Linked DNA regions of Mastigocladopsis repens PCC 10914. Each later gene encodes a partner of the first gene's protein in a complex. Links are inferred from orthologs where the notes say so. Each region holds a gene or a part of one and is shown on either strand. Other genes may lie near its edges.

Region 1 (9,217 bases):
TCACCCTGTCCCTTTTTTCTACTCCCCTTGTGCATTAGCCCAAACAGATGAATTAATTGTCAAGCAGCGATTACTTTCTTCTGCTGGGCTAGCTGTTGACACATCAGGTGCTAAACCCATGGGGCGCTGATATAACTAAGATTTCCATGATTATCCTTAAACTAGAGTTTAAGTAGTTTAATCATCAGCCTATTAACAGCTAGCTTTGAATTAAGGGCAACAAGAGTATAGCTCACTTGTTTGGAACCAACCCATATGTGGGAATAATTTCATAGGTATGTATAACAATTTCAAAACTTTGGTTGGTGGCAATGGAAGTTCTTTTTAAGGTCATAAGGCAGCAACAAAATTCCTCGCCGGTTGTGCAAACTTACCTTTTGGATGCCGAAGGGGGGAATACAATTCTAGATTGTCTCAATCGTATTAAGTGGGAGCAAGATGGAACATTGGCGTTTCGCAAAAATTGCCGCAATACAATTTGTGGTAGCTGCGCTATGCGAATCAATGGACGTTCGGCTTTGGCTTGTAAGGAAAATGTTGGCAGTGAAATTGCCAAATTACAACAGAGCCAAATAACAGGATGTCATGCGAATGTTATTCCAGAAATAACGATCGCACCAATGGGCAATATGCCTGTCATCAAAGATTTAGTGGTGGATATGAACAGTTTTTGGAACCACCTTGAGAAAGTTGCTCCTTATGTGAGTACAGCAGGACGTAGTGTCCCAGAAAGGGAATTTTTACAAACACCCCAAGAGCGATTGCGCCTTGATGAAACTGGTAACTGTATCATGTGTGGAGCTTGTTACTCTGAGTGCAATGCTCGTGAAGTAAACCCAGATTTTGTGGGTCCCCACGCCCTTGCCAAAGCTTACCGCATGGTGGCAGACTCTCGTGATAGCACAACGGAAACTCGTTTAGAAAAATATAATGAAGGAACTAAAGGAGTTTGGGGTTGCACCCGTTGTTTTTACTGTAATTCTGTATGTCCAATGGGTGTTGCCCCACTAGAACAAATCACTAAAATTAAGCAGGAAATTCTCGAACACAAACAAGCTAGCGACAGCCGTTCAATTCGCCATCGCAAAGTCCTAGTAGACTTAGTCAAAGAAGGTGGGTGGATTGATGAGCGTCAATTTGGCTTACAAGTGCTGGGGAACTATTTCCGAGACATCAAAGGACTCCTAAGTCTTGCTCCTCTTGGGTTGCGAATGTTAGCTCGAGGTAAATTCCCCTTAGCATTTGAGCCTTCCCAAGGAACTCAACAAGTGCGATCGCTCATCGAAGCCGTGCAGCAAGAAATAGGGGAGTAGGGGAAGTGGAGGAGTGGAGGAGTGGAGATGTTGGTTCTTTCCTCCCCTCCCCGTTTCCTCCCCTCCATCTCCCTCATCTCCCCACTAACGTGGGTCTTGAGGCACATTTAACGGTTGCCCAGAACGGTTATAAACTAAAATATCCCATTGTCCATTAACACTAGACTCAAAAGCAATCCTACTGCCATCAGCACTAATTGTTGGATTACGGACTTCTGCTTGCAAGTTAGCAGTCAAGTTTCTTAGTTGACGTGTTTCTCTGTCATAAAGAAAAATAGCTGCTCGCCCCTGACGACTACCGATTAACACGATATAACGACCATTCTCAGAAACAGCAGGATGAGAAGCGACAGTATCAAAGGAATTTAAGCCAGGCAAATCAACCAAACTACGAGTTACCGCATCAAACATATAAACATCTTGGCTGCCCTGGCGATCGCTCGTAAAAACAATGTATCTTCTTGAAATTTGGGGTTCTAATTCCGAAGCAGAACTATTAAGACTCTGACCTCCTGGATCGTATCCATAATTCACTAAGCGCGGGTAGCCAGCACAGCCACCTAACAAACTCGTTATGGCAAATACAGGGACAAAAATAGAGTGTTTCGTCATTAGTCAAAAGTCAAGAGTCAAAAATTATTCTACTCCCCTGCTTCCCCCACTCCCCCACTCCTCACGGGGGTGTAGCCACGGCTGCGCCATTGGGAATATCTAACTCAATGTTTGGTCCGCGATCTAGAACTTCAATGTCCCACTGACCACGGCTAGCAGTTTCAAAAACAACATAACGCCCGTCTGGGCTGATACTTGGATTTCTGACCCAGCCACGATAGATTGGGGTAAGGATTTGTGACTGTTGGCTAGCGCGATCATAGAGAGCCACAACTGGTCTACCTTGGTCGCTCGTGATGTAGGCAGTATAACGTCCGGTGTAGCTAAGGCTAGGACTTTCGGTAATTGTCTCCGGTCGATTTAAGCCTTGTGTCTGAACAAACTGCTGTTGTTCCAAGTCGTAGATAAGCAGTTGATGACTACCATTGCGATTAGATACAAATGCTAAAAAACGACCATTTCCACTCAATGCCGGTTGCTGTTCAGTGTAGCGGCTGTTGAGAGATGTTGGTCCAATCGGGGTATCGCTGTAACCACAGGATACAAGCAAACTTGCCATTGCAAAACTAAGACCCCAAGGAATTTGCCTTTGGAGCCAAAAACTAGGTGTAACTTTTTTCACCTCAACCTTGTCCCGTTACCCCTGCGTCCTCCACCTAAGCTGATTTATACATCATCATCAAAATTCGATGAATTATCAAGATCATCACCCGAACGCTCTGAACGGTCTATTGGTTTGTAATCTACATATTCTGTGGAAATAACCTCATCATCCTCACGTTCTCTTCGGGGAGACGATTCAGTTGGTGTACGACGTTTTCTAGGTCTGGGAGGAACATCTTCATCACGCGTTTCTGGACGTACTGGTCCGTTACTACCACGACGAGGAGGTCTTTTTTCTTCAGTAGTTGAACTATCCCAATTATCAACTGTTTTGGAAGCACTCCAATCCTCATCATCAAACCTTTCCGAGGGGCGCACAGAACGCCCAGAACTACGGCGACGGGTTTTGTCAGTTTTGTCAGTTGTTGTCAGCCTTTCACTGCCATTGCGACGTTCTGGACGACGCGGGGTTTCATCTTCGTAGTAATCATCACGAGATGAACGGCTATCCCTACTACCCGAAATTCGACCACGCACGGGGCGCTCATCGTAATCATCTTCATAAGGCAGGGGTTCTAATTCAGCGTCTACCTGTGCCTTATATTTCCTGTTATACCTGTAGTTGTCGCTGACTTCTCGTTCGTCATCCACAATAGGGGTGTTACGCTTGGCTTGCTGGGTTGCTATACCCCTTAGACGAATACTTTCAACCGCAAAAAATATCGTTGAGCCTGCCAACAGCAACTGACCAAATTGTAAAATCGGGTCAAGACGCCAACCTTGAAAGACGAGAATGAAGCCGCAAAGTAATCCCACCGCAGCAAAAAAGATATCTTGGTCGCGTGAGAGTTCTGGACGCACAGAGCGCAGAAAGTAGAGTGCTGCCCCAGCCACAGCCAAGAAAATTCCTAGAATACTGGCTGAGTTTGCCCCAAAATTTACCTGAGCCAGAACACTGGCTGAGTTCAGCCCAAACATTAGCATTGTTGTTTACCCAATATCAAAATCTATGTTAGCGAGTCAGAATTTAAATCTCTACTGTAATTAGACACAATATACTTTAAAGACGCGAAGTTGCCTCGCTCTGCGTGGAGCTTTGCTAACGCGTCTCTAGTCTCTACATTATGACCTAAAGCTAAGAACCCTGTGTTTGTCAGCTTAGTATAAATATTATGATGAATTGCGAAGAATCTGCAATTAAGCAATTCACTCACACAAAACCAGTTTTAAGAATAGAGACGTGGTATCCCACGTCTCTACAAAAGTCTTATTAGCGTTGGATTTTATCTTTCTGGCTAACAAAAATCAATCCTAGTGTGGCAGGGATAACGACAATTGCTGTACCCCAAACCAGACTCCAAAGGAAATTTGCTAAAGATGGCGTCATAGATTTCAACCTTTTTTTACACTCTTATCACAATTTTAATAGTCTATCAGACCCTTGAGAAGCCATTTATGGCAGTAGGGAGTAGTTCACCGTAGTGGTTAACGGCGACTCCTATCCTGTCAAGGATAGACTGTAGTAGTGCTATATTCCCCTTTGGGTAACAGCATTTAGTTAAAATTAGAGAAAGGCTTTACAAAGCTTAAAATTTGCTCACCCTGTTTCAGTTCTTTCCTTTATTTACACAAAAAAGTCAAGCTTAAATCATGACTGGTGTTGACATTACTGCTTGGATTCTCGGTCCAGTGTTGGGACTGATGATATTTTTGTTTATTTTCCGGATTATTCTGACTTGGTATCCTCAGGTTGATCTGAATCGTTTGCCTTTTAATCTAGTAGCTTGGCCTACTGAACCCTTTTTGGTGCCATTGCGAAAGATTGTACAACCTATCGGTGGAGTGGACATTACCCCCATCATTTGGGTAGGTATCCTCAGTTTTTTACGGGAAATTCTCCTGGGTCAGCAAGGACTGCTGACCATGCTGTCTCGTGTCCAATAGGCTTTGGGGTTTGTTAGTTGTTAGTTGTGAGTCCACCACTGCGGGAGGGTTTCCAACGCCAGATGCTCCACTTGGGGAGCCACCCCCGTGGTGAGCCAGCGCTATGCAGGAGGGTTTCCCGACTTGAGGGGAGTGGCGTGAGACCCCAAGACCGCACTGGCTCCTCCGCAGGTGACTGGCGTTGGCGTAGCCTCAGGGGAGGAGATACCCGTTCGCCGTAAGGCGTGGCGTTAGCCATAGGGTTAGTTGTTGCCAGTCAAAAATTAACTACTAACTACTACTCAGTCACAAACACTACTGCACTAAAGTTTTCATCTCCTGTACGAAATTAGTGTAGACTTGCCCCTTCAAAAACTGCGGGTGTTCCATAATTTTCTGATGAAATCCAATAGTCGTGGGTAGTCCCGTAATGGCACATTCTCGCAGTGCTCGTTTCATGCGGTTAATAGCAGTAGGACGGTCTGCGCCCCAAACGATTAACTTGCCAATGAGTGAGTCGTAGTAAGGAGGAATTTGGTAATCGGTGTAAACATGGGAGTCAATGCGAACTCCAGGACCTCCAGGAGGGAGATAACCACTGATACGTCCAGCAGAGGGGCGAAAGTCATTGTCAGGATCTTCCGCATTAATGCGGCACTCGATCGCATGACCTCGCAAGACGACTTGGTCTTGTGTCAGCTTGAGTCTTTCCCCTTGGGCAATAAGGATTTGTTCGACAACCAAATCTATCCCAGTAATCATCTCCGTCACTGGATGCTCGACTTGAATCCGGGTGTTCATTTCCATAAAGTAGAATTGACCGGATTTATCCAAGAGAAACTCAATGGTTCCAGCCCCACTGTAGTTAATAAATTGGGCAGCTTTGACAGCAGCTTCTCCCATTTTCTCTCGCAGGTCTGGGTCTAAAGCCGGGCTAGGGGCTTCTTCTAGAAGTTTCTGGTTGCGGCGTTGAATCGAACAATCCCGTTCCCCTAAATGGATGACGTTGCCGTAGTTATCAGCCAATATTTGAAATTCAATATGGCGGGGACGCTCAATAAATTTTTCTAGGTAGACCCCAGAATTACCAAATGCAGCTCCCGCTTCACCTTGGGCTGCTTGGTAGGATTTGACGAACTCATTTTCAGAACCTACTAAGCGCATACCTCGTCCACCACCGCCCGCTGTGGCTTTAACCATCACTGGGTAGCCAATTTTTCTAGCGATCACCAAGCCTTCTTGTTCCGACTCTACCAAGCCATCGCTACCAGGTACCGTAGGAACCCCAGCTTTTTGCATGGTTTCTTTCGCAGTAGATTTATCCCCCATGAGCCGAATAGCTTCGGGAGATGGACCTATAAAAGCAATATGATGGTCAGCACAGATTTCTGCAAACCGAGCATTTTCAGCCAAGAATCCATAGCCAGGGTGAATAGCGCTGGCATTACGTGTCAATGCCGCTGCAATAATATTGGGAATATTCAAATAACTTTTACCGCTGGCAGCTTCGCCAATGCAAACCGCTTCATCGGCAAGTTGGACGTGTAGAGCATTACGGTCAACGGTGGAGTGTACCGCAACTGTCGCAATCCCCATTTCTTCACAGGCGCGGAGAATGCGAAGCGCAATTTCTCCCCGATTAGCAATTAATATTTTGTCAAACTTCATCTTCTAGCTTTGATATCAGTCCATGTAGATTGACATTTTCTGCCGTCAAAATTGAAATTACGCAGAGCCTCATCTCAAATTCTGACTGGAGATTCCCAAACCTCTTCCCAAAAATCAGGAAGGATTTGGCTGCTTGCCTCTACGGGTATTAACTAGACTAGCAATATTGCTGCTGCTAATCTGGAGTTAGTTTCCCGAGTTTGGCATTTTTTCGTACCGTGCGCGACAGCTTAGACTCAATTTCCGAGCAGCTGCGGTTGCCACCGCTCGTCGCTATACCCCTTTTTAATATCACTTGTGCAGCTACTACATTTCTGTCCGTCGAGTATACCCATTTGAGATATTTCTAAATATCTGAACTTAAATTTTCTCTAACTTGGGTATCACCTTACTGTAATTGTTTCTCTTATGCTATACTTTCATAGTCAAAGAAAGCTTGCGGATGTGGCGGAATTGGTATACGCGCACGTTTGAGGGGCGTGTGGCTTTGCCTTGCGAGTTCGAGTCTCGCCATCCGCATTTTTTAGTTCTGAGTCCTAAGGAGCCACCACTGTGGGTGGGTTCCACGCCCTGTTGAGGCAACTAGTGTTACCGAGTCCTAAGTTAGATTTTGGTAAATAGTAAAAAATACCTATTTTTTTTCCTTCTCGTACTTAGAACTTCAACTTATGCTTTTATAGAGATTAGTGAAGTTTTGTAAAGAACCTTGACAGCGACTGTTACACCGATAAACAACTTAACAATACCCTCGGGGTGGCACCGCCTCACTCCGCTTTGGCAAGGTGGCGAGGAAGTCATTCAACAAGGTTTGCCACACACTCAGCTGGCACCGACTTGGCAATTACTCCTTTTAGGTGACGGCTCCCCAACAAGACACTTACAACTGCTGACAGGCGAGCCTACGGAAGTGGATGTCATCGATATGTCATTAATTGGCATGGACTTGGATGGTGCCCCCGACCTCATACAAGCTGTGCCAGGACCAAGGCTGCGGCGGCAGGTCTGGCTGCGTACTGCCTCTGGTCAGCGGTTGGCGTATGCCACCTCATGGTGGGAAGGTTCTCATGTAGATGAGTATTTGCAAAATCGTTCGTTACCTATTTGGGCAAGTTTAGCTCGTCTCCGTACAGAGTTGTATCGGGATGTCCAAGGGATTTACTCCGGTAACTCGAAAGCTTTGGAGTTAGGTTTTAATGAGACTGGGCCTTTTTGGGGTCGCCACTACTTGTTTTGGCATCATGGGCAACCCCTAACGTTAATTTACGAAGTTTTCTCGCCCTATTTAACAAAATATTTGGGATCCATGCAGCTAAGTTCAATCAATGGTAAGGTTTAGTCCCAAAATATAGAACTTAGAACGTATTTCAGAATAGATTCTCAAGAGTGCAAAACGCAAAACACAGAAGGCAGAAGGCAGAATAATTCTTGAGTTCTGTGTTCTGTATTTTTCTACCTACAAGAAATGAAGTGCAAAATGCAATGGAAGACCTAGTGGTCTATCGCATTTATTTTGAAGGCTTCGTAGTGAGCGCTTAAGCGCTTAAAGAACCTATGACTAAAGTCTTTACTACATTAAATGCGATAAACCACTAGAGCAGATGCAATAAAAAAAGTGTATAAAGTTTGATACAATAACCGCCATCAGGGAAAGTCGAACAATGTTACTAACAATAACTTACCCTGAAGTTAACCTTGTATAGGAAAATACTAAAACTATGCCATTAGCAGTTGGTAGTGATGCGCCTACATTTACCGTCAAAGACACCAACGGCAACACTGTCTCATTATCTGATTTCAAGGGCAAAAAGGTGGTTTTGTATTTCTACCCCAAAGACGATACCCCAGGCTGTACTAAACAAGCCTGTAGCTTTCGAGATGCCATTGACAATTATCAGAGCAAAGATGTTGTGGTGCTAGGAGTCAGTGTAGATGATGAAGCTTCTCATCAGGCATTCACCGAAAAATATAATCTCAATTTTCCGCTACTAGCTGACACCAATAAAACCTTGGTTAAAGCATACGATGTTGATGGTGGTGGTTATGCCAAGCGCGTTACCTACGTCATTGATGGTAACGGCAAAATTATTCATGTTGACTCTAGTGTCAACACATCCTCTCACGCTAGCGATGTTTTAGCGGCATTGGGGCTGTAAAAGCTATTAGTCATTGAGGAGAACACAGAACACACGTCTGAATAATAAAAAGTTTTTGAGTTCTGCGTTCTGTGTTCTTTTTTTGTCACCTTACTTACCCGATTGCGGTGTAATAACCTGAGGTGTATTCACCTGAAAGCGTGGTTGGTTTGGCTGCTGTTGAGTTGGATTTTGCAGATAGAACTGTTCTTGCTTTTTCTTGAATGCTGCTGCAGCGTCATTCAGTTGTTGATTCTGTTCATCTGCATTCCAAACCGTACTTCCTTGTTGAACGCGATGAATTAAATTAAAGAAACCCGAATTATTCACCTCATCGCTGCGAGGTGATAATGGATCGTCATTCTGTTGTGGATCGAGGTCTTGTAGGATACTTCTAGATTGAGCTAAGGTGGGTTGAGGCAATAGCAAGGAAACTAAGCTGATTCCAGCAACGGTCACAACAACAATCTGCTTAAGCGGTAAAAATGGTTTTTTCATAAAAGCCTCCAAGAATTTTGGAAACCCACACCTTGCAGGCGTGGGATTAAGGTATTTTTCCCCTACAATCGCGCAAAATTAGATAATGCTTCTATCTTAAGCAAGAGTCCGTCGCAGTTGGGGTTGAATACTCAATAATGCGACAACGGCAAAGCCTAGCAACACAAGCAACGCACCGCCAAAGGTGACATCACCCCAAAAAGCATGCATCACTACACTATTTAATCCCCAATCTTTGTGAAGATACAAGTAGCGAATGGGTTCAATGGCATAGCTGAGGGGATTCAGCGTCGCCACAACCTGCAACCATTGAGGCATAAAGGATAAAGGAGCTAAAGCTGTGCTCGCAAACAACAATGGCAGGTTACTCACAAAAATAACCGCAATGAGTTCGATGTGTCCAGGTAAGGCAAAAGCTAAACCAAGGCTGATAGCCGTCACGCCTAATGCAAGGAGAAAGACGATCAG
Region 2 (9,134 bases), 1.1 Mb from region 1 along the record:
ACACACATCTAAATAAATCAAAAACTCCATTGGTACACTTACTAGGTATGATATTTAATCTGCAAGAATTTCTACATTAAAGATTTACCCAGTTAAAACGAACTATGGCACAGCAATACCGTGTTACCCTACTCCCCGGCGATGGCATTGGACCCGAAATTATGGCAGTGGCGGTAGATGTGCTGAAAGTCGTAGGGAAGAAGTTTGATATTCAATTTGAATTCCAAGAAGCCATTATTGGTGGTGCAGCCATTGATGCTACGGGCGAACCTCTGCCAACTGCTAGCTTGGATATATGCCGCAACAGCCATGCTGTTTTACTTGCAGCTATTGGCGGTTACAAGTGGGATACCTTGCCATCTCATTTACGCCCAGAGGCGGGTTTGTTGGGACTACGTGCGGGGTTAGGATTATTTGCCAATTTGCGTCCAGCGAAAATACTGCCCCAATTGATTGATGCTTCTTCCTTGAAACGGGAGGTTGTAGAAGGTGTTGATATTCTGGTAGTGCGCGAACTTACCGGTGGAATTTACTTTGGCAAGCCCAAGGGCATTTTTGAAACAGAAACCGGTGAGAAGCGCGGTGTGAATACGATGGCTTACACCGAATCGGAAATTGAGCGCATTGGGCGGGTGGCGTTTGAAGCCGCACGGAAACGCGGAAAGAAACTTTGTTCTGTGGATAAGTCGAACGTGTTGGAAGTTTCTCAACTGTGGCGCGATCGCATCACCAAACTTGCCCAAGAGTATCCGGATGTGGAACTCTCTCATATGTATGTAGATAATGCAGCTATGCAGTTGTTACGCGCTCCCAAGCAGTTCGATACGATCGTCACAGGTAACTTGTTTGGCGATATTCTCTCAGATGCGGCTGCTATGCTGACTGGTAGTATTGGGATGTTACCCTCTGCGAGTTTAGGTGCTTCTAATCCAGGAGTATTTGAACCCGTTCACGGTTCCGCCCCAGATATTGCTGGACAGGATAAAGCAAACCCTTTAGCACAGGTTTTGAGTGCCGCTATGATGCTTCGTTATGGTTTGAACGAACCAACTGCAGCAGATCACATTGAACAAGGAGTGTTGCAAGTTTTGCAAAGAGGCGATCGCACTGGGGATATAATGTCTCCTGGCATGAATCTTTTGGCTTGCCGCGCTATGGGTGAGGCACTTATTCAAGTCCTCGAAGCGGAATAATTGCACAGGCTCAAACCGACATTTTGGCAACTCTTGCTTAAACTTTTCGGATAAACTATTAACACAAACCTACAAAAGACTCAGTGAGTGGTGTACGCTTTAAAACAAGGACAAGCAAACTATACCAACCAAAAAAACCAGCCAGCTTTGATTGATCCTGCCGTCATCAGAGCCGCTGGTCAGATTTACCACACTTACTGTGAGGTACATCCCGAAATGACTGGGCAAGCTTCAGGAGTAGCAATTAATCGGTTTAATCACCGGGGTAAGGTGATTTTTACCAATCAACCAGTCCTCTTGCCAGAAGAATGTTTCGTGCCGTTGAATCAGATTGAATCGTATATGTATTGAGTCATTAGTCGTTAGTCATTAGTCATTAGTTAAGGCTATAACCTTTGAGCAAAGGACAAATGACAAAGGACAATTGACTTAATGGACACCTTGATAATAGTTCAGGCGAGTGTCATCGTTTTCGCCTTAGGAGCTTCTGTTGGCAGCTTCATCAATGTTGTTGTTTATCGTTTACCAGCTAGGCTGTCGATTCTTTTTCCACCTTCTCGCTGTCCCCATTGCTTAAACCAGCTCAAACCCTACGATAATGTCCCAGTGTTGGGATGGCTGTGGTTAAGAGGGCGTTGTCGGTATTGCAAAAGTAAAATTTCTATCCGTTATCCTGTGGTAGAAGGGGTAACGGGTTTTGTTTTTTTGCTAGTTTTTTGGATCTTTAAATTTTCGCTCTCTACAATAGGCTACTGGGCGTTTTGCAGTTGGTTATTAGCGCTATCGCTCATTGACCTAGATACAATGACATTACCCAACCCATTGACTAAGTCGGGTTTGGTGATGGGAATTGTGTTTCAGATGGTTTATGGTTTTTTACTAGAGGCTAGTTGGGTAGGATTAGTACATCATCTCAAGATGGCGATAGTAGGAGCAGTGCTGGGCTTATGGCTGTTTGATGCGATCGCCATCATTGGTTCAATTGTCTTTAGGAAAACTGCTATGGGTGGAGGGGATGCCAAATTAGCAGCCATGATGGGAGCATGGTTAGGATGGAAGTATTTGCTCCTGGCTAGTTTTCTTGCTTGTGTGGTGGGAGTAGTGGTAGGTGGCGGCACAATGAAATGGGGACAAAAGATACCTTTTGGTCCTTTTCTCGCTGTAGGAGCAGTTATTGCTCTATTTGGCGGTGAAGCTATTTTGTCTTCTTATTTGCGCTTATTCTTCTCAACCAGTTGAAAAAGGAAAATCAAAAGTTGTAGAGACGTGCCATGGCACGTCTCTACAAAAGTCTTCTTCATCTCGCGATTCCCAATTACACTATAACTGTAAATCTCATCACCCCATCTATCTTTAGGCTTTTGGTAATATCATCGTTGTGACTTGGATCACCCTCTTAACAACAAGTAACCGTTGGCAAGCAGAACTGATGCAACAACTGCTTGCATCTCATGATATAGCAACAAAAATTATTGATTTGGGGGTGAAATCTTATTTGGGGGCTGGGACTCCTGCGGCTTTGCAGGTACGTGCACAAGACAAGTGGACTGCGTTGCTGCTTTTAAGTCCCCCTGAAGACGAGCAAGAGACTTGAATTGGTTTACGTATTTTCGTTAAGCTGGCAACCAAAGATGTATGCGGAAGGTCTGATTTGCTTACAAGACGAATTTGAATAAGTAGTCATTAGTTATGAGTCATTAGTCATTAGTATGGACAAAGGACTAATGATAAAAAACTAAGAGCGACCACAAGCGACTTAACATATTTTGGACATACTATCCACTCAAATAAGATAAAAATGGCGAACAACGAAGAATCACGCGGTTTAAAGTCTCTATTAGATTGGTTTGCAAATCGACGGAAATCAGGCTCTACCATACTGGAACGCCAAGAACGTGAAATTGCTGATGGGCTGTGGCATAAATGTTCTAACTGTGGGGTCTTGACATATACCAAAGACCTGAGAGCTAACCAGATGGTTTGTGTTGAGTGCGGACATCATAATCGAGTAGATAGCGATGAGCGCATTCGTCAATTGATTGATGCAAACACTTGGAGACCAATAGATGAGCATTTGCGTCCTACCGATCCACTGCAATTTCGCGATCGCAAACTATATATTGACCGCCTGCGGGAAATGCAGGATAAACTTGGCTTAATCGACGCCGTTAAAACTGGTTTAGGTCATATGAATGGTTTACCCGCTGCTCTTGGGGTCATGGACTTCCGGTTCATGGGTGGAAGCATGGGTTCGGTGGTAGGAGAAAAACTGACCCGTTTGATTGAGCAAGCGACTCAGCGACGCTATCCTGTGGTTATTGTTTGTACCTCTGGTGGAGCGAGAATGCAGGAAGGGATGCTTTCGCTGATGCAAATGGCGAAAATTTCAGCAGCTTTGCAACGTCATCAGGAAGCACGGCTACTGTACATTCCCGTTTTAACGAATCCCACGACAGGTGGTGTAACGGCTAGTTTTGCCATGTTGGGAGATATCATCTTGGCAGAACCGAAGGCTACGATTGGCTTTGCTGGTCGGCGAGTGATTGAGCAAACCTTACGGGAAAAACTGCCAGATGACTTTCAAACTGCGGAAGATTTGCTAAAGCACGGTTTTGTCGATGATATTGTGCCTCGTACTCAGATCAAGAAAACTCTAGCACAGTTGATTGCTTTGCACCAGCCACCCGCACCAACGACAACTCATAATAATATGGTGGTTTGGGAGACAAGGACTTTGAGTTCTACCGCTGCTGAGTAACAGGAGTGGGGGATAAGGAGACACCCCCTCCCCTTGTCTCCCCATCTTAGTTTGCAGCGTCAAAAGCGTCGCTTTCAAAAGCAACTGTTTGGATCAACTGTCTAACCTTGAGCTACCTGTTTGCGCCCTTGCCAGACTTGTCTCATCTGGGAGAAAGATTGCCCTCGCCCTTCTTGCACAAAGATCAGGGGAACAATCGCTGCGAGTCGGAACGCAGCGGAGATGATGAACAATCCTGATAAACCACCAAACGAAGGATTTTGTGCTATGAAGCCGCCTATGATTGTGCCCAAAGCACCGCTAACCCCAGCAATGGCAGATGCGATCGCAAAATAGATGGACTGATTTTTAGCTGGTGTTACCTCTATTTGCAGATTGTTGTTGCACAAGTCAAGCGCCGCCCAATTCCCTCCGATGAAAATGTGTATCAGCGGCAACCACAACCACAGGTCAATCAGGTTAGTACTAATCCCCAGCCATAGCAACGGTACGCTTGCAGCCACCATCCCTATAACCAGCAAGATTGGACGATTGCCTATCCTGTCTGCCAACTTGCCCCACAGAATAAGCATCAGCAGATTCGCTCCAGCCTGAAGGCTGCCATAAAGCGTTACCCATCTCACATCTAGATTTAGTGTGTCCAGCATATAGAGGTTGAAGAAGGGGAGGCTGAGGTTAGCGGCAAACATCCATGAGCTGAAATAGAGCAGAAACTTTAAAAAGTTAGAGTTCTTCCAGATGCTGTCACCAGCAGTTGCATCCTTGCCAAGCTCGATATTTTTTAGCTGCTCCTCAGTATTATTACTTTTATCAATTGTATTATACAAAACAGCATTTTTGGAAGAAGACCTGGTGGGAGAAGCGTTTTGTACCTGTGGGTTCACATCCACCTTGAAGTACTGACACCCCAAGCTCACAAGCCCCGACAGAATGCCGACAAGCAGAACCACTCCATAACCTTGCAGAGTTCCACCTGGCCAGGTTGATACAGCTAGACCTGCCAAAGGTACACACACCAAATTGGTCAGGCTGGAAACACTGTTACGTAATCCGAAATACCGCCCCCGCAATCGCCGGGGGACGAGCGTTGCCATCCAACTTAGCCATGATGCACCCCCTAGCGCACCTAAGAGATTGCTCATAAGAACAATCAAGAGCGTCAGTACCACCAGCTGGTGGGTATTAATTTTTCCCCAGCTTGCCATAGTAATGCCAATAGCTAGAATCAGCCAGAGTAGCCGAGAAGGTCCATAAATGCAAAGGCAATACCAGAAACGGCTGGTTGAGCGTTCCGACAGGTATGCACCAAACGGCTGAATGAGATTCACGACCATCGGGATAGAGGACAGCATCCCAAAAACTACTGGTCTGGCATCCAATTCTACTAAGAAATTACTTAGCAAAATCCCGCCACTGGTAATGGAGAAAAATGTTGAAAAGATAGCATCCACAGTGGAGGCTCTTAAACTAGTGCGAATAGCATCCTTAGAAACTCGAGGGCTGGGTTTTGAGCTAAGAGAGTGTGGTGTTTCCGGAACTGTAATCTGGGTGACTTCAGGCGCAAGAGGAGCAGCCTTAATCTGCGATATTTCGGGAGCAAGAGGAGCCGTTTCAAGGGGAACAAAATCCATGACCTATCTCTACTGGTTGGTGATGCATCTCAAGCCGTACTGGCAATTTTTCGTTATTCTAGCTTGCATTTCTCAACAAAAATTTAGACAGAGAAAAAATCAATCCTGAGCTACAGAGGCAATATATAAAGTGACAGAATTTTTTATTCACTTGTGATGCGAACCAACGTGTTGAAATTTTTGGGACTGTTGGTGGCGATCGCCCTCTCGTTTATTGGTTGTCACAACCTGCTCTTTCCTAACGCCTCAAGAGCACCAGCCGCAGTCACGATCAAACTTGGTGGTTGGATAGCAAGTCCAGCAGAGCAAAAACTATTGAAAGAAGTCCTACAAGACTTTGAAGCACAAAACCCAGGTATCAAAGTTAGGCATGAGGTCATCAACGACCAATACATGGATGTCATAAAAACCCGCTTAGTTGGTGAAGCAGCTCCTGATGTCTTTTATCTAGATGCTCTTGAGGCTCCTTTCTTCATGAGCCAGAATGTTCTAGAACCGCTTGATGCATATATTACCCCCGAATTTGACCTAGCTGACTTTGAAGGAACGCTACTCAATAGCTTTAAGTACGGTAATCATATTTATGGTTTTCCCAAGGATGATTCCACACTTGCTTTGTTCTACAACAAAAAAGCTTTTGCAGCCGCCGGGTTAAGTACTCCTCCAACAACTTGGGAGGAACTACGCACCTACTCACAGAAGTTGACTGTAGACCGTAACCGCGATGGCAGAATTGATCAATATGGTTTTGGGGAAATCCCAGAGTTAGCGCGTCAGGCTTACAAAATCAAAGCCTTTGGTGGACAACTCGTAGACCAAAATGGTTATGCAGCATTTGCCAGTGATGCTGGATTGCAAGGACTACAATTGGCAGTAGACCAGTATCAAAAAGACCGCTCCTCTGCACAAAAATCTGATGTTGGAACCAACTCAGGCAGTGAAATGTTTGGTCAGGGTAAGGTTGCAATGGTGATTGAGGGTAACTGGGCAATTCCTTACCTAACAGAAACCTTTCCCAATCTGGAGTTTGCTACAGCACAAGTCCCTACCATCAATGACAATAAAGGCACAATGGTCTTCACTGTTGCCTATGTGATGAACAAGGAAACCCAGCATAAAACCGAAGCCTGGAAGCTTATTTCCTACCTCACGGGTAAAGAAGGTATGACAAAGTGGACGAAAACAGGCTTCGCTCTGCCATCCCGTAAATCTGTTGCCCAGAAATTAGGCTATGACCAAGACCCCCTACGGGCTGCACTTGTGGCAGGGGTGGATTATGCTATGCCTTGGCAAGCAGGTGAGTATCCAGCAGCGATTATGAACAATTTCGACAACCAGTTTGTCAGCGCCTTATTGGGACAGCAACCACTACATCAGGCAATGCAGCAAGCGCAGGATGAGGCTAATGAACTGATTAAGGCGAGCGCTATGGAGTAGTTGTGAGACTCAAAAACTCGCAACAGAAATTCTTAAACACCCAATATACGGTCTGAGGATCAATACATTCCACGTAAGAGTTACGATAAATAATCATGCACCACCCATCGCTACAGTCGGGTTGGTGCGCGATGACTCGGAGGTTCATTTGTGATTGAAACCAGAAGGCTACGGAGAAACGCCAGGTCAAACATAACACAAGACCTGGCAGGGTATCTGTTTATGATGCCAACCATTTTGGTGTTAGGCACGTTTGTGGTGCTACCCATTCTCTGGGCTGTTTTTCTTTCCCTGCACAAAGTTCAACTTCTTGGTAGTATTGAGTACGATTTTATTGGCTTTCGTAACTTCACACGACTGATTGAAGATGAACGTGTTTGGATTGCTTTGGGAAATACAGCCCAATACGTTGCAATTGTTGTACCAATCCAAACTGTCCTGGCTTTAATTCTGGCTGTGACTCTCAATTCTGGCATTCGAGGCAAAAACTGGTGGCGCATCCTTTACTTTTTGCCAACAGTCACCTCCTCAGCCGTTTTGACGTTGATTTTTATGTGGATTTACAACACCAATGGGTTGCTCAATGATTTTCTCGCTTTTGTAGGATTACCTACCTATAACTGGTTGGGAGATCCAGCAGTTGCGCTCAAAGGCATCATGCTCATGAATATTTGGTCAACTGCGCCATTTTACATGGTGATTTATTTAGCGGCGTTGCAGGGCATCCCTCGTTCGCTCTACGAAGCAGCAGCGCTTGATGGAGCCAATGGCTGGCAGCAGTTTATTCATATTACTATTCCCATGCTCAAACCCGTCACCTTCTTTGTGATGACGATGGGAGTGATTGGCACTTTTCAACTGTTTGACCAATCCTACATTTTTTCTAACGGCACTGGCGGACCCAATAACGCTACTCTTACCGTAGTTTTACTAGTATATCAAGCTGTCTTTCGTAACTTGCAGATGGGTTATGGGGCGGCGATCGCCTTTTTGCTTGCAACAGTTATCATTGTTGTTACTTTAATTCAGCGGCGGTTTTTTGGAGGCGAAAAAATTTAATACAAGTTTCTTAGCCGAAAGCTGTTTATTTCTAATGGAGTCAAAAATGTTATTAGAACTTAAGCGATTAGAAGTACCACCAGGACAGAAAGTACTGTTAAGAGATGTTAGTTGGCAAGAATTTGAAGCCATTCTAGAAGAATTAGGAGAACATCGTGCTGCAAGGATAGCTTATGACAATGGAATGCTAGAAATTATGACACCACTACCTGAACACGAGCGTAATAAAGAGATTATTAGCGATTTAGTCAAAGCACTTCTTGAAGAACTAGACATTGAATTTTTGCCTTTAGGTTCTACAACTTTTAAAAATCAATTTATGAACAAAGGCATCGAGCCTGACAACTGTTTTTATATCCAAAATGAAGCAGTCATTCGAGGCAGAGACAAACTCGACTTAACAGTAGACCAACCTCCAGACTTAGTGTTAGAAATTGATGTGAATTCCCGCACTCACCCTAGTATTTATGAAGCATTAGCAGTACCCGAATTGTGGCGCTTTGAAAAAGGCAAATTACAAATTAATGTTCTGCAAAACGGTAAATATTTTGAGTCTACGTCCAGCCCAACCTTCCCTCATTTCCCCCTTCATCAAGTCATGCCTGAATATCTCCAAAAGTGCAAAACTATGGGTAGAAACAAGACTATGAGAGCTTTTCGAACTTGGGTAAGAGAAATAATTAGCAAATAGCAAAATCGGTATTTCTTTGATACCAACACTTCAATAAACGCAGGGGGATGTGATGGCACAGATTGTAATTACGGGTGCAGGTCCGACTGGTGCAGCACTTGCCTTACTTCTTGTAAAACGCGGTATCGCAGTGATATTGATTGAGGCAGCGAAGGATTTCCATCGAGTGTTTCGTGGCGAAGGGTTAATGCCGAGTGGGTTGGATGCACTTGAGCAAATGGGATTATCCACGATACTGGAACGTATTCCTCATCGACAACTCGACGCATGGGAGTTCATTGTGGGCGGAAAGTGGTTGTTTCGAGTTGAGGAGCCAATGGGGGCAGATCGACCCTGTACACTGGTGTTGCAACCGCCGTTGCTTG

What was found.
Region 2: the proteins of accC (region 1) and accD are in contact, whole or in part, in a solved structure (PDB 8UXZ), measured with the Escherichia coli proteins. The link is inferred for Mastigocladopsis repens PCC 10914 from one-to-one orthologs.

What each region holds. Positions count from the first base shown.
Region 1 is NZ_JH992901.1:2,052,267-2,061,483, forward strand. Bases 3,944-6,916 are described here. They hold accC (acetyl-CoA carboxylase biotin carboxylase subunit), read right to left. Parts: upstream 6,120-6,916; coding sequence 4,767-6,119; downstream 3,944-4,766. Other genes in these bases: MAS10914_RS0111265 (YggT family protein), read left to right, coding at 4,179-4,472; MAS10914_RS34125 (hypothetical protein), read right to left, coding at 4,486-4,710; MAS10914_RS0111280 (chorismate lyase), read left to right, coding at 6,826-6,916. Also shown: MAS10914_RS35500 (hypothetical protein), read left to right, coding at 1-130; MAS10914_RS0111240 (succinate dehydrogenase/fumarate reductase iron-sulfur subunit), read left to right, coding at 312-1,313; MAS10914_RS0111245 (TolB family protein), read right to left, coding at 1,398-1,925; MAS10914_RS0111250 (TolB family protein), read right to left, coding at 1,987-2,547; MAS10914_RS0111255 (Ycf66 family protein), read right to left, coding at 2,592-3,512; psbX (photosystem II reaction center X protein), read right to left, coding at 3,799-3,915; more of MAS10914_RS0111280, read left to right, coding at 6,917-7,455; MAS10914_RS0111285 (peroxiredoxin), read left to right, coding at 7,835-8,272; MAS10914_RS0111290 (hypothetical protein), read right to left, coding at 8,363-8,749; MAS10914_RS0111295 (ABC transporter permease), read right to left, coding at 8,846-9,217. UniProt on the Escherichia coli protein: This protein is a component of the acetyl coenzyme A carboxylase complex; first, biotin carboxylase catalyzes the carboxylation of the carrier protein and then the transcarboxylase transfers the carboxyl group to form malonyl-CoA.
Region 2 is NZ_JH992901.1:936,824-945,957, reverse strand. Bases 2,082-4,971 are described here. They hold accD (acetyl-CoA carboxylase, carboxyltransferase subunit beta), read left to right. Parts: upstream 2,082-2,991; coding sequence 2,992-3,951; downstream 3,952-4,971. Other genes in these bases: MAS10914_RS0106485 (MFS transporter), read right to left, coding at 4,053-4,971; MAS10914_RS0106495 (putative signal transducing protein), read left to right, coding at 2,572-2,787; MAS10914_RS0106500 (prepilin peptidase), read left to right, coding at 2,082-2,432. Outside these bases: leuB (3-isopropylmalate dehydrogenase), read left to right, coding at 105-1,193; MAS10914_RS0106505 (hypothetical protein), read left to right, coding at 1,284-1,544; more of MAS10914_RS0106500, read left to right, coding at 1,626-2,081; more of MAS10914_RS0106485, read right to left, coding at 4,972-5,582; MAS10914_RS0106480 (ABC transporter substrate-binding protein), read left to right, coding at 5,739-7,019; MAS10914_RS0106475 (carbohydrate ABC transporter permease), read left to right, coding at 7,170-8,078; MAS10914_RS0106470 (Uma2 family endonuclease), read left to right, coding at 8,125-8,769; MAS10914_RS0106465 (FAD-dependent monooxygenase), read left to right, coding at 8,822-9,134.